DNA from 2 places in the Shewanella sp. Sh95 genome. Region 2 is predicted to be linked to the other one. Evidence: riboswitches for the same ligand, from Rfam matches in the RefSeq annotation. Region 2 holds a riboswitch; the other holds the start of a gene.
The links. A riboswitch is a leader RNA that binds a small molecule or an ion and turns the genes downstream of it on or off. The one in region 2 is predicted to bind thiamine pyrophosphate.
Positions count from the first base shown of each region.

Region 1 (4,615 bases), on a different contig from region 2:
TGTAGGCTTGAGCCGTAATTGTGTGAGTCAGCCTTAGCTTAACCACTGATATCGCGCAGTGGCTTAGCTCATTAAAGGCGCTACTCGCTGTGGGCTAAATTTAGCTCGCCACCAATAAACTTACACACAAACACGGCTTTGCCCCACTTCTCATGGGCGGCTTGCATTTCGGTGGCCAGCATCGCCATCACGTCCGAATAGTCGCCGCACACTTGGGTCGCCATCGCATTGGTAACACGTTGAATCGTGGGATAACTGTCTAAACGATGAATAAACCATTTAATTGGATCGAGGTAGTTTTCATTAAAAGGATACATGCTAATTTCGGCGGTCAGTTTCATCTTCAATCCTTATTTCAAATACTTATTATAAAAATAGCCGCACCGTGAAACGGTATAGCATAGCACTTCAAGTATCTCTCCACAGCGCGGCTAGCTTGGGTACTACATAAACTTAACGTTCAGTGTTACCCCAATTTGGCGTGGATCGCCGTAACGGATATATTGTTTTTCCGCCCAGCCATTATCGGGCTCATTACCAAAATAGAAGCCACGAACGCCATATTCTTCATCAAATAGGTTGCGGCCCCATAAATACGCTGACCACGCACTTGCCTCATAACCTAAACGCGCATTCACAACAGTATATGGCTCGGAGCGCGAATCGTTACTGTCTGAGTAGTAAAACTCGCTCTTACCACTCATATTCAAGTTGGCAAACCAACCCGAATTCGCACGATAAGTGCCGCCTAGGCTATAGGTTAAGTGCGGTGAATGGGCCAGATCGCGCCCCGTTAAATCCACATCAGTACCGTATTTATCTTGATATTGGTAATTACCGTAAGCAGTCTGTAACCAACCAAGGCTTGAGTAAAACTGGAGATTATCCGTGGCATACCAAGTTGCATCCAGCTCGGCACCGTAGTTGTTTGAGCTACCCGCATTTTCAGTGTAGAGAATAAACCGTTGTGGCTTATTAGGATCTTGCTGGGAAGCCGCCACTTGCTGATCCTGTCTATCCATATAGAACAGCGCCAGATTAGTATCGATAAGCCCTTCAAACCAATGGGATTTTAAACCGATTTCGTAGTTGTATAAGGTTTCCGTATCAAACTCTTTTTTATCATTGAGTTCGACTGGCAAGGTCATATTAAAACCACCAGCCTTGTAACCTCGCGCCACACGGGCGTAGACATTGTGGGACTCATTGAGCACTTTACTCAGCGCAATATGGCCGCCCCACATGGTTTCACTCGGATCAAAATTATCATTGTTAGTGTCGGAGTAATGACTATTACGACGCTCCACACGCAGCCCAACAGACAAGGCATAGTCAGCACCTAAATCTGTGTCCAGCTGACCAAATACGGCGTAATTGGTTGCTTCATATTCAGAATCTAACACCTCATCAGGCCAAGTATTATATTCAGAATACAGTTGGTTATCTTCTTTAAGGTTCATCGCATAAACCCCAAGTAACCAGTCGGTTGAGTCTGCAAAAATACGGCCTTGGTCGGTCGAGCTTAAACGGAACTCTTGGGATAAGGTTTTACGCTGACCGGTTTTGTCCCAGAAGTAATCGTACTGACAAGGGGCGAGATTGCCCTCATCCTCACATTGCTTGGATGCCCAATACTCAGGGTTTGCCCAATCGCCATCGTAACTATAGTGGTGATCGGTATTGGCAAATGACGTCAGCGAGGTCAACTCAAACTGCTCTGCCCCAGAATATGTCGCTTTAAAACCTGCGCCGGTGGTGCGCTGGCTATCGACACCCGGTTGATCAGATAGGGTGTTTGTCGGATCGTTGGTCAAACTCCAGACATCATAACCGTTATCAAAATCGGCATGCAGCAGAGTTAAATCCAGTTGCAGATCATCGGTGGCATACCAGCGTAATTTCGCGCGGCCAGTAAATTCATCACGGCCATTAGTATCTTCTTTATTTAAATACAGATTATCGCGATAACCGTTTTGCTGATGTTGCTGCAGTGCCACACGGTACAGCAATTTGCCGGAATCGCTTAAGGGACCAGAGCTAAAACCACTGAAGGTTTGTAGATCGTCATTACCTAAAGAAACCTCAGCGCCATGTTCAAACACATCGGTTGGGTCATTACTTTTAAGGTAAATTAAGCCCGCTAACGCATTGGCGCCATAGCGGGTTCCCTGCGGGCCGCGTAACACTTCAACCTGTTGCAGATCGTACATGCTCGACACCATGCCGATACCGGATAAATCTATATCATCAACAATATAACCAACGGATGAGTTAGGTGCGCCTTGATATTGCTCCTGCTCACCCACGCCACGGATCTGAAAATACTTGGGGCGAGAACTACCACCTGACCAGTTAAAGTTAGCGATGGAGTTCATCACATCTTCAAAGTGCTGGGCGCTTTCATCTTGAATTTGCTGGGCATCGATAACGGTAATGCTTGAAGGCATTTTTTCTAGACTGGCACTGCGAAAATCCGCCGTAACCACCATGATTTCCATATCATTATTGGGATCAGGTTTGTCGATAGCATCAGTTTGTGCCCATGCCGACGCACTTAACGCCGCAGAGACGGCCAGCGCTAATGGTGTACGAGTTAACGATATCGTGAAGATTGAAGATTGGTTGTTAGACTTTTTGTTAGACATAGGACCTCAAATACATGTTTGAGATCCGGCAACGAATAAGCGATTCAGAAGTGTGCTGTTGATTGGCCCATTCCTACGCCGGTATTAGCCGGATCAGGTTCTAAGGGTTCGTCTGATGACATCTCAGTCTGCCGAATGTTGGCAAACACCCCTTGGCGGCGCTTAGTATACATGACGAAAATAATAAAGTAGACACACTTGTGCCGGCGATATCCTGAAATATCACTAAAACCGTGTCTTTCTACACAATGTTAAAAATCTTATGCCAAACGCCCGCAATCCCAATGCCTAAAATCGCCAGTCAACTCCTTTGGCCCATTTGACCGTTTATCACGATAATGTTATAGAAGGCCGCCATTTTACATAGGATAAGAGGATCACACTCAATGCAGCTAAAACCGTTAGCCAAAGGACGTTATAGCCAGCGATGGGAGCAAGACTATCCCCTTATTGAAGCGGTGATACTCAGCTGTATCAGCGAAGTTAAAATGCTTAAAAAAGGCGCTCACCTCATGACACAAGGTGAAGCCATGACCTCACTGGTGTTGGTAAAACAAGGGCGCGTGTCGCTTGGCCATACCGCCAGAAATGGTCGATGTTTTCAATTGGGGACTATCGATTGTGATTCGCAACTCTTTGGTGAAATGGAGTTTTTTACTCAGTATCACTGCCAGTTGGATATTATTGCTAATGAAGCCTTAGAAATCATGGTCATAAGCGCCGAAAAACTACAACATTCCCTCGGCCAGCACCCACAGCTAGCGTTATTTTTTGCCAGCGCCATTGCTATTGACTACCAAGACACCGTCGATATTTTTACCCGGCGCCTGCTGTATCCCATCAGCTATAACGTGGCATATGATATTTACCACGAATATTTAAATGATTTACCCGTTGATGGCTTTAGTAAGCGTTATTTAGAAGCGGAGCGATTTGGTACAACCGATCGCGTTTACCGACGGGCACTACAGTTGCTTGAAGAACGTGGCCTGATTGAACGCAATAAAGAAGGCATAAGGATTAAAGATCTCAATGCCCTTAAACAATTCGTTGAAGCTGCGATATAACCAAATAAAAAAAGCCCACTCTCGAGGTTATTTATTCGCAAGAGTGGGCCAAATCAATTAACGTCGCAAATGGACTTTAGGCCGCAGCAGGTTTCATTCGGCCTGAAACAATCAGCATGATAAATATCGCAACATAAAGTAGCGGAATAACATACATCACCGTTTGCAATCCAATAATACGTTCAAAGAATGAGCTAATGGCGGGACTAAACATCGCCCCCGTGCTGCCGCTGATCAGAATATAAGACACATTTTTACTGCTCGCCTTTTTAACAAAAGACACACCATAAGCAATAAATGCGTTGTAAAGAGCTGCGCACACAAAGCCATAACCATAGGTTAAATAACCGATCCAATTAAGCTTATCAGTTGTCACAATCATAAAGGTGATGACCATAGCAAGACCGATAATTGCGACTAGAAAATGGTGGATTTTTACCCGAGTCACAATCAGCGTCGAAATTAACGCACCAATCAGTGCAGCTGACCAATATTGAGTAATAATATTGCCCGCGTCTTCAAATGGAATATCAAATTTTTGCTTAACAAATAAAGGGGCCCAGGTTAAAAACGTATACAGCGCCAACATACCTAAAAATAACCCAATACCACCGCTAATAATGCCGAAATTCCATTCAGATTGTTGCTTATCTTCCGTATTCGATGATTGCTCACATAGCGAAAAATTAGTGAACAAAGTAATAATCACGGTTCCTAACGCGACTAAACCTACGGCTAAGTAACTGTAACTCCAAGACAATGAACTTGTGAGTGCGTAAGTTGTGATTAAAGGAAAAATAACTCCCGCAATATTAAATGTGGCATCTTGCACGACGAGCATGGTGCTTTGTAATTTCTCTTGCCACACTGATACCACTATCGTTCCCGCAATACATAGCCCCA
Region 1 covers NZ_LGYY01000235.1:49,736-54,350, reverse strand. Annotated here, with positions in the region: gene AEA42_RS17460 (hypothetical protein) at 81-341, opposite strand; gene AEA42_RS17455 (TonB-dependent receptor) at 444-2,645, opposite strand; TPP riboswitch at 2,699-2,808, opposite strand; gene AEA42_RS17450 (Crp/Fnr family transcriptional regulator) at 3,032-3,712, shown strand; gene tsgA (MFS transporter TsgA) at 3,789-4,615, opposite strand, start outside.
Region 1: another riboswitch for thiamine pyrophosphate. It lies ahead of AEA42_RS17455 (TonB-dependent receptor); the one in region 2 lies ahead of thiC (phosphomethylpyrimidine synthase ThiC).

Region 2 (10,420 bases):
AAACCCAGCAGAGTGCAAAAGAGGCTGTTAAACCGAAAAAGGCAGAAACCCAATCACGCTCGGCACAAGCGGTAAGTACAGAGCAATCTGCGGTAAGTGGGCAAAGCGGTGGGGCGGCGGGCAGTGTGGGATTGTTTACTCAGCGTTATTTTGAACGACAGCGTGAGCAAGCTTTAGATGATTTAGTGTTAGAGCAAGCAAATCATTACAGCAAACGGTCGAATTTGTCTGAAATGAGCCCCGAGATGGAGGTACTGATTGTGCCCAATGCCGACGATTTTAGCGGCCCCACCAGTTTGGATTTAGAGCTGGATCCGAATCGTATCGTTCGTCAAGGTAATACCTGTTATCGGGTCGTCAAAGTAGGCACCCCAATTAATCCCTATGCTGAGAACTTAGGTTTCCCCTTCGATTGCAGTGGCAAGAAAATGAACCAAGAAATTGATGATGCCATTAAGGCGCAGCTCGATAAAATGATGGTAAAGCGGCCAAAAGGTTAAAAAATAGTGATGATAAATTTTCACTAAAAATAGTTTAAACTATGATCGCTAAAACAAATTTAGATTAAAGTCATTTAAATACATTGCTTTATGTGTTCTTTAATTTTGATTGATAATTTAATTTTTATTCTGAAATTACGCTTGTTTGTTCGCAGCGCTTCTGCCTATACTTTTGCCCATCTTGTCGGAGTGCCTCTTGGCTGAGACCGTTTATTCGGGATCCGTTGAACCTGATCAGGTTAAAACCTGCGAAGGAAACAAGCATAATAACTTCCATTAAATCGTATCAGCGGCAATCTTTTGCCGTCTATTTACCCATCGATTTAGTCGTTATTGAGTCAGTAAATCCACTTACGGTTTACAAGGCTCAGCTCTCAACACTCAAGTCTCCAGACAAGCAACCCCATTTTTATTTGTTAAAGTGAGATTGCTTATGTCCAGTTTAGAATCGTCCTCAGAATCACTTGCCGTGAACACTCATGGGCAAAGGAGCCGCCGTGCGGCGCGCGCCGAGGCACAAGCCTTTATCGATACCCTTAAACCATTACAACATCCTAATTCGCAAAAGTTGTATTTGCAGGGAAGCCGCGAGGATCTCCGTGTAGGAATGCGGCAAATTCTGCAAACCGATACGCGGATTGGCGGCACTACGGCCGCGCCGATAATCGAGAAAAATCCTCCCATACCGGTGTACGACTGCGCTGGCCCGTATTCCGATCCGGCTGCGCAAATTAACGTGCGTCAAGGACTAGCCAAACTCAGATTACCGTGGATTATTGAGCGCCAAGATACCGAAGTGCTCGATTGCGCAACCTCAGATTTTACCCAGCAACGCCTAAAAGATGATGGGCTCGATCATCTGCGTTTCGACGCCGGCTCAAGTGCGATTGTTCGTCCTCGCCGCGCCTTACCGGGTAAACGCGTGAGCCAATTACACTATGCCCGCCAAGGGATCATTACCCCTGAAATGGAATATGTGGCGATTCGGGAAAATATGGCGCTCGCCAAGGTGCAAGATGAAATCTTAAACCGCCGCGGCCAAGGTGAATCCTTCGGCGCGGTAATAGGTAAACCGATTACCCCTGAGTTTGTCCGCGACGAAATTGCCCGTGGACGCGCCATTATTCCGTTAAATATCAATCATCCAGAAGCTGAGCCTATGATTATTGGCCGTAACTTCTTAGTGAAAGTAAATGCCAATATCGGTAACTCGGCGGTCACGTCTTCCATCGAGGAGGAAGTGGAAAAGCTTGTTTGGTCAACCCGTTGGGGCGCGGACACTGTGATGGACTTGTCCACTGGCCGGTATATCCATGAAACCCGTGAATGGATTATCCGTAACTCGCCAGTGCCGATTGGCACAGTGCCGATTTATCAAGCATTGGAAAAAGTGAATGGTGTTGCTGAGCACCTGACCTGGGAAGTGTTTCGCGATACTTTGATTGAGCAAGCGGAGCAGGGCGTCGATTACTTTACCATCCACGCGGGTGTGTTATTGCGCTATGTGCCGATGACAGCCAAACGGGTGACTGGGATCGTGTCCCGCGGCGGCTCTATTATGGCCAAATGGTGCTTGAGCCACCATCAAGAAAACTTCCTCTATACCCATTTCCGTGAGATTTGCGAGCTGTGCGTTGCCTACGATGTGTCGCTGTCATTAGGCGACGGTATGCGACCTGGCTCCATTGCCGATGCCAATGACGAGGCACAGTTTGCCGAGCTTGAGACCTTAGGCGAGTTGGTCAAAATCGCTTGGGAATACGATGTACAGACCATTATCGAAGGGCCTGGACATATCCCGATGCAACTTATCAAAGAGAATATGGATATGCAGCTTATCCACTGCGCCGAGGCGCCGTTTTATACCCTAGGGCCGCAAATTACCGATATTGCGCCGGGTTACGATCACTTCACCTCAGGGATAGGTGCGGCGATGATCTCATGGTATGGCTGCGCCATGCTCTGCTATGTGACGCCGAAAGAGCACTTAGGTTTGCCCAATAAGCAGGACGTCAAACAAGGGCTGATTGCCTACAAGATTGCCGCCCATGCAGCCGATATTGCAAAAGGCCACCCAGGCGCGCAGATCCGCGACAATGCATTATCTAAGGCGCGTTTTGAATTCCGTTGGGAAGATCAATATAACCTAGGGCTCGACCCTGATACCGCCCGAGCCTATCACGATGAATCCCTGCCACAGGAGTCGGCAAAGGTTGCGCACTTTTGCTCTATGTGTGGCCCTAAGTTCTGCTCGATGAAGATCACCCAAGATGTGCGCGACTATGCGGCAAGTTTAGCGGCGGGTACGTTGTCAGTGGCTTCGTCAAGCCAAAATGTTGAGAGCGCTGAAGTGCTTGCATCGATAAAACCAGCTCAACAAGGGCAAGCTAGCAAAGAAGCAACCCAGCAGATCAGAGTCAAAACCCAAGATGAATTAGCGGCGGCCATGGCGCAAAAATCGGCAGAGTTTGCGGCCTCGGGCGCCAAGTTGTATCTACCGCTGGGCGAGGCTAATACAGCTAAAACTGCCAATGAATCGGGCAAGTATCAGGATGGGACTGAGCTCAAACCAACAGCACAGGTTGCGGAGGTTTGATAATGACCCTTACTAAAGATATTAGCCTGGTGGCGCCTAAACCTATCGTCTGGACCATTGCGGGGTCGGACAGTGGTGGCGGCGCGGGGATCCAAGCCGACTTGGCTACCATCAATGATTTGGGCGGCCATGGATGCAGCGTGATCACCACGTTAACGGCCCAAAGTTCGGTGGCGGTAGCGTTAGTTGAGCCTGTGAGTGAGGCAATGTTACTCACACAGCTTTCGACCCTGTTAGCCGATTTACCGCCTCAGGCGATTAAAATTGGCTTACTCGCAAATCAGCAGCAAGTGCACTTAGTTGCCGATTGGTTGGCTGGTTTTAAAACCCAATTTCCGCTCGTCCCCGTTATTCTCGACCCTGTAATGGTTGCCAGCTGTGGGGATGAGCTCGGCGATAAGAGCACTGCAAGTAAACCTCTGGATTTTACTCCTTTTAAGGGCTTGATTAGCCTGATAACGCCGAATGTGCAGGAGTTGGCAAGGCTTACTGTCGCCACTAACAAACAAGCGTCACCAATACACACAAAAGCAGAATTCGCCTCTGCGGCAATGCAACTCTCTGCGCAATTAGCGTGCAGCGTATTAGCCAAGGGCGGCGATATTGATTTTGCGGTTCAGGCAAGTGCTGGCATTAACACCAGTGATGTCTTAAGCGATCAAAAAAGCGATATCACAAGTCATCGCATCGCTACAGAGAATCAGCATTTTGCGGAAGATTTGTTGATTTGTCATCAGGTTACTGGCTGCTCACCGCTTGACGCGAATGGTGGTTTTTGGCTCAGTAGTGCGCGGATAAACACGCGCCATAACCACGGCAGTGGTTGTACTCTGTCTTCAGCCATCGCCTCAGTGTTAGCCTTTGGGTTTGTATTGCAGGATGCGGTTGTGGTAGCAAAAGCCTATGTCAATCAAGGCTTAACTTATGCAGTGGGGATTGGCCAAGGCCCCGGACCACTTGCGCGTACCGCATGGCCGCACAGCTTAACGGCGTATCCTTACGTCACTTCTTACCCTAAAAATAGCTTGAGTGAATCCAGTGATTTGCAATGCGGCGCGTTTAAGCGCCTTGATCCTGACTTAGGGATTTATCCCGTTGTCGATAACTTACTGTTACTCGAACAATTATTGGCGGGGGGCGTGAAGACGGTACAGCTCAGGATAAAGTCTAATGCGCTAAAGTCTAATGTGCTGGCGTCGGACGAACTTGAGGCACAAATCCAAACCGCGATTGCCTTAGGTAAACACTATGATGCGCAGCTTTTTATCAATGATCATTGGCAGTTAGCGATAAAGCATGGCGCATTTGGGGTACATCTTGGACAAGAAGATCTAGCGGTGACGGATCTAAACGCCATTCATGGCGCGGGATTGGCGCTTGGCATCTCTAGCCACGGTTATTTCGAGTTGCTGCGTGCCCATCAACATGCGCCATCTTACATCGCCCTTGGGCATATTTTCCCGACGACGACCAAGCAAATGCCATCGGTGCCACAAGGGTTATTCAAGTTAGCGCATTATGTTGAACTGTTAAAAGCGCATTATCCCTTAGTGGCAATTGGCGGCATCGGGCCTTCGAATCTTGCCCAAGTCAAAGCCTCTGGGGTGAACAATATTGCCGTGGTGCGGGCGATTACCGAATCAAGCGATCCAATAATGGCCTTTGCCGAATTGACGCGAGCTTGGGAGTCAAGCTTATGAGCATGACACAAGAGCAGGCGCAATCCCTTGCCGATAAAGACTTTATTCGTTATTCGCGGCAAATATTTTTACCTGAGGTCGGCGAGACTGGCCAGTTGCAGCTTAAACAGGCTCATGTCCTTATCGTAGGCCTCGGCGGCCTTGGGCAATTGGCTGCGCAGTATTTAGCCTGCGCCGGTGTTGGGCGCTTAACGCTTGTCGACGGTGATAGGGTGGAATTGTCCAATCTGCCAAGGCAATTACTCTTTAATGACGACGATATTGACCATCACAAAGCCCTCATTGCTAAACAGAAATTAGCCGTGTTGGCGCAAGGTTGTGAGATTGATGCCTTTGCCGAGCAATTGACTCTAGAGTCTGCGAGCGATGTATTAGCTCACCTGTTAACCCATAGCGAAGAAACTCGGTTAGTACTTGATTGCACGGATAATCTTACTGCGCGCCATTGTATCAATCGGCTGTGTATCGAGCATGCCTTGCCTTTGGTGAGCGCCTCGATTGCAGCCTTTAACGGCCAACTGTTTGCCGTTGATCAACAGCGTTTCCCTATGGGAGGCTGTTATCACTGTATCTTCCCCTCGAATACTCGCGCGCCACAAAACTGTAGCAGTCAAGGAGTGCTCGGCCCCAGTGTCGGCGTGATGGCATCGATGCAGGCGCTGCTAGCGATGCAATTGTTGCTCTTAGCCACGCCGCCAACTTCTACAACAAAACAAACGGGTAATCAGTCTTTCGAAGAGACAAGTCACCCAGTCACCTCCACGAGAGCGCTACTTGGCCGATTTTGGCGTTTCGATGCTAAGTTACTCCAATGGCATTCGGCCGCATTAACCCGTGATCCCGAGTGCAAGGTGTGCGGATTAAAGCCGAGTGCATTAATGCAATCAACCACAGCTGCTTCATTCAAATCTGTCCCTAATCGAGGTTTGTTATGATTTTAATTCATCTCAATAATGTGCCCCAAACACTTCAACAACCGCTCAGTTTACAAGCCTTGTTAGAAGCACAAAATATTAATCAACAATCAGTCGCATTAGTGCTAAATGAGGCCGTAGTGCCAAGGCATAGATGGTCATCTATCCTCTGCCACCATGAGGATAAGATTGATGTATTTGCCGTGGTCGCGGGAGGTTAAGATGTTAACGATTGCAGGTGTGGAATTTGAGTCACGATTATTTACGGGCACGGGAAAATTCAGCTCAAGTCAGCTGATGCTAGAGTCAATTAAGGCGTCTCAGTCGCAGTTGGTGACCGTTGCAATGAAAAGAATTGATTTAAAAACTGGGGCCGATGATTTGCTATCGCCACTTAGGCAAGCGGGCGTGCGACTCTTGCCTAATACCTCGGGCGCGCGTAATGCTAAGGAAGCGATATTCGCCGCGGAATTAGCGCAGGAAATGCTGGGAACACAATGGGTTAAACTTGAAATTCATCCCGATCCCAAATACCTGATGCCCGATGCAGTCGAGACGTTAGCCGCAGCCAAAATCCTCTGTGAACGTGGCTTTATTGTGATGCCCTACGTGCATGCCGATCCCGTGCTGTGCCGGCGTTTAGAGGATGTTGGCTGCGCCGCTGTGATGCCACTGGCAAGCCCAATTGGCACCAATCAGGGGTTGGTGACTGAGCCTTTCATCAAGATGATTATCGAGCAAGCAAGGGTGCCGGTGGTGATTGATGCGGGAATTGGCGCGCCATCCCATGCAGCGCACGCGATGGAGTTAGGTGCCGATGCCGTGCTGGTTAATACCGCCATTGCCAGCAGCGCATCTCCCATTGAAATGGCATTGTGCTTTAAGGATGCGGTAGATTGCGGGCGACGCACCTTTGAAGCTGGGCTTGGCCGGGTGCAAACCCAGGCTGTGCATACCAGCCCATTAACGGGATTTTTACAGCAATGAGTTTTGTCGATCAATTTACCCGTATTGAACGGGATAAGTTATTGCTGGCGTTATATTCCTGCACGGCGGTGGAGGTTGAGCGTGCCCTGATGCAACCCGAGGGTAACCTACGGAGTTTACTCGCCTTGCTGTCTCCTGCGGCCGAGCCCTATATCGAAGAGATGGCACAGCGCTCGGCAGCGCTCACTCGGCAACGCTTTGGGGCCAATATCGGATTGTACTTACCACTGTACTTGTCCAATCTTTGCGCTAACGAATGTGATTACTGTGGTTTTAGCATGAGCAATAAGCTCAAGCGTAAAGTGCTCAATGAGCAGGAACTTGCTGCCGAAATGGCGATTATAAAATCCCGCGGCTTTGATTCTATCTTGCTAGTGTCGGGAGAGCATGAAACTAAGGTTGGAATGGATTACTTTCAGCGGGTTTTACCGTTGGTAAAACAGCAGTTTAGTTATGTGGCTATGGAGGTGCAGCCGCTTGAGGAGATTGATTATCGCCAGCTTGTTGAGCAAGGGCTGGATGCTGTGATGGTGTATCAAGAAACCTACCAAGCCGCGACTTATGCTAAACATCACACCCGAGGCAAAAAACAGGACTTCGCCTATCGGCTTGCCACGCCCGATCGCGTTGCCCGTGCGGGTATCGATAAGATAGGCCTCGGTGTGTTACTAGGATTAGATGACTGGCGGCTCGATGCCTTACTGATGGGCCACCATTTGGACTATTTAGAACGACATTACTGGCGTACTCGTTTTAGTATTTCTCTACCACGTTTGCGGCCTTGTACTGGTGGCATAACACCAAAAGTGCATTTAACCGATCTTGGACTGGTGCAAATGATCTGTGCCTTTAGACTTTTTAATCAACAACTTGATATCAGTTTATCGACCCGCGAGGCACCATCGCTTCGGGACAATTTACTGCCTCTTGGGATAACGCAAATGAGTGCGGGCAGTTCAACTCAGCCCAGAGGTTACCAAGCACCTGATAGTCAGCTCGATCAGTTTGAGATCAGCGATGAGCGAACTGTTGAGCAGGTCATCAGTCAAATGCGGCTCAAGGGATTTAACCCCGTCTTTAAGGATTGGGAATCGGCTTGGATAGCCTGTTAAAAAGGAGCTGAAAATGAGCAAAAAAGCTGTCCATAAGAGGGATAAATCTGTACATCAAGGTAGGTTTGGTCAATAATTAACCTAGTGTTCACCAGATGCAGGAATCCCTTTATGCAAATCCAATCTGCTTATGCTTCCGGTCTGCAAGGCTTGCAAACGGCTCAATCAGGCTTAACACAGGCTACGATTGATGTGGCTAAACCGAGTCCTTCGCAAAGCGCTGCACCCACAGAAACCGCTAAGGCGGTAGATGAAACCGATAAAACCTCAGCATTAGTTGCTGCCAATTCATCATTGCGACAAGGCGAAGCATCGACTGAGGTACTCGAGAGAGAATCTGAAACTATAGGTTCGATTATTAACATCAAGGTGTAACTATGTCGGTCATGGCGCTGTCATCCCAGGTTGGCGCGCCATCCAATTCGTTTTTGAGTGCTGATAAGCCCATTGAGCCGCTAAAAGGAGCAAAACCTCAAAGTGGACGGGTTTATCAAGGTGACAATAGTCAGACGGTTGCTAACCATAGTGCTTCAACGGCTAGCCTTCATGCACCAAAATCCGAAGTGAATGGGGCACTTGAACCGTCTTTAAGTAGCTTTACTGCTGCGTCCAACCAAACTTTGCTTTTCACTGGGACTCAGCCTGAGTTATTGGCAGGCGCTAAATCGAGTTATGCGAGCCTTTCTTCTAGCGCGAATAATGTTGCGATACAGAAAGCTATTGTAGATTTAGGTGTAAACGCTTCTGCTCAGCTATATTCAAACCCCTCCGCTCCAAAACTGATAGATTCGACTTCACAGTCTTCAACTAATAAAAGTTTTAGTTTACTCACAGGACCACGTTCCATAGATGGCATGAGAGGTGGGCAAATTGCTGCCTCTCAGACAGCCGTGTCAGTGTTGAGTGCTCCGTATATGGGGCTTTCAACCTTGAATGGTGCCGTTAATCCTCTGGTGTCTTTGGCGCCAAGCACAACCGCTTACTCAACTGAAAGCGATATCGGTAGTATTACTTCGTCAAATTCGGATTTCGCCAATATATTCCCGACTTCAGATCCCATCACAACGAGTGTCGTACCATTGGGACAACAAAAGGCCACTAGTACAGCAATGAGTCCTTTTGCTACTGAGTTTGCAGGGGCTGATGTTGTGGGTACTTCTTCGGGGACCCGCGATTCGGTGGTGACCAACGTTGGTGATAGAACCTCGCCTCAGGCAAACAGTTTGAGTGAGCAGTTTAGTCATATCTTTGGCCAACATGCCGCGACCAAGGAACCAGTTGGGAGTGAATCGGTAGCAGGCGAACTTTCTCACATTCAGCAAAATCAAAATCAAGCTGAACAAGTTCGTGATGAGCAAGCTAAGCAAGCAAGGGAAAAGGCTATACAAGAGCAGGAGCAAAAACAACAAGCATTAGCCGAAGCCTTTGCTAAAGCCGATAATAGCCAACAAGCTCAGCAGACACAGGGCGAACAAACTCGCCAGCAAGACTTAGCGAAAGAGCAAGTCAAACAGACACAAGAAAAGGCGATAGAGCAACAAAAAGCCCAAATTGATGAATTAAAAGCAAGGGACACAGAAGTCAAAGCTCACGAGCACGCTCATGCCAGCGTGGGTGGTCAATATGCCCAAAGCCCCAGTTTCAAGTATGAAAAAGGTGCTGATGGCCAACGCTATGCCACCGACGGTGAAGTACAAATCGATGTGTCGATAGTACCAGGCGATCCTCTGGCGACCATCAATAAGATGAAGCAAGTCTATGCGGCCGCTATGGCGCCAGTTGACCCATCTTCTGCCGATATTCGCGTGGCGGCGCAAGCACTGCAGAAAATGAATGAGGCCAAGGCTAAACTTGCTGAGGAACGTCAACAGCAGATTGTTGACCAGTCCACAACGGAAACCTTAATAGGCGCCGAGGCGCAACTTGAAAACTTGCCACAGCTCAAAGAACGTCATATTCAAGTCACGGGTAAGGTTGATGCCGACGGTAATATCACGGTCCCCCAAGACGAGCCATCGGCTCCTGTTACCGAAGTGATTGATAAGATTAAGCAAGCCATTGCGGCGCAGGTTGCATCGAGTGATACCTCTGATGCCGTAAATGTCATAGAGGTTGAAAATAGCGATACAATTGAACCTCCAACAGCAACCTTGGCCGTTGGTTCTGTGCAATCTAGCCAAGCTGAAAATCCGCAGATTTCCTCACAGCGACTCGAATCATCCGCTCGCTTGTTCAACAAGGGTGCATTGAATCTTAACCAAAGGGACAGCAATGCGGTTCGTTTCTATGATGCGGTAGCCGTAGCAGCGCTAGCCAGTAATCAAAACTCAACACTAGTGCACAATGAGTCGAGTGTTGATGCACATCGTGGGGAGATAGCAGAACCAATAGACGATTCTGCATTGGCGTCTAGCTCGACTGTTTATGGGGAGAATAGTCTTATTTCCAATGGATTAACACTTGACTCATCAAACCGCCAAGACACTCGCGGCCTGTTCAACCCTCAAACTTTAGCACTGCATCGTCCGCGTTTCTTAGATGTGAATGTCTAGGGCGTGTTGACGTTTCGAGATTAGATTTTGTTCGTTCTGGCAAGCACGTGCTCGCGAAA
Region 2 covers NZ_LGYY01000221.1:20,226-30,645, forward strand. Annotated here, with positions in the region: gene AEA42_RS16450 (hypothetical protein) at 1-500, shown strand, start outside; TPP riboswitch at 676-774, shown strand; gene thiC (phosphomethylpyrimidine synthase ThiC) at 934-3,096, shown strand; gene thiE (thiamine phosphate synthase) at 3,099-4,796, shown strand; gene AEA42_RS16465 (HesA/MoeB/ThiF family protein) at 4,793-5,731, shown strand; gene thiS (sulfur carrier protein ThiS) at 5,728-5,931, shown strand; gene AEA42_RS16475 (thiazole synthase) at 5,933-6,697, shown strand; gene thiH (2-iminoacetate synthase ThiH) at 6,694-7,809, shown strand; gene AEA42_RS16485 (hypothetical protein) at 7,921-8,184, shown strand; gene AEA42_RS16490 (putative metalloprotease CJM1_0395 family protein) at 8,187-10,361, shown strand.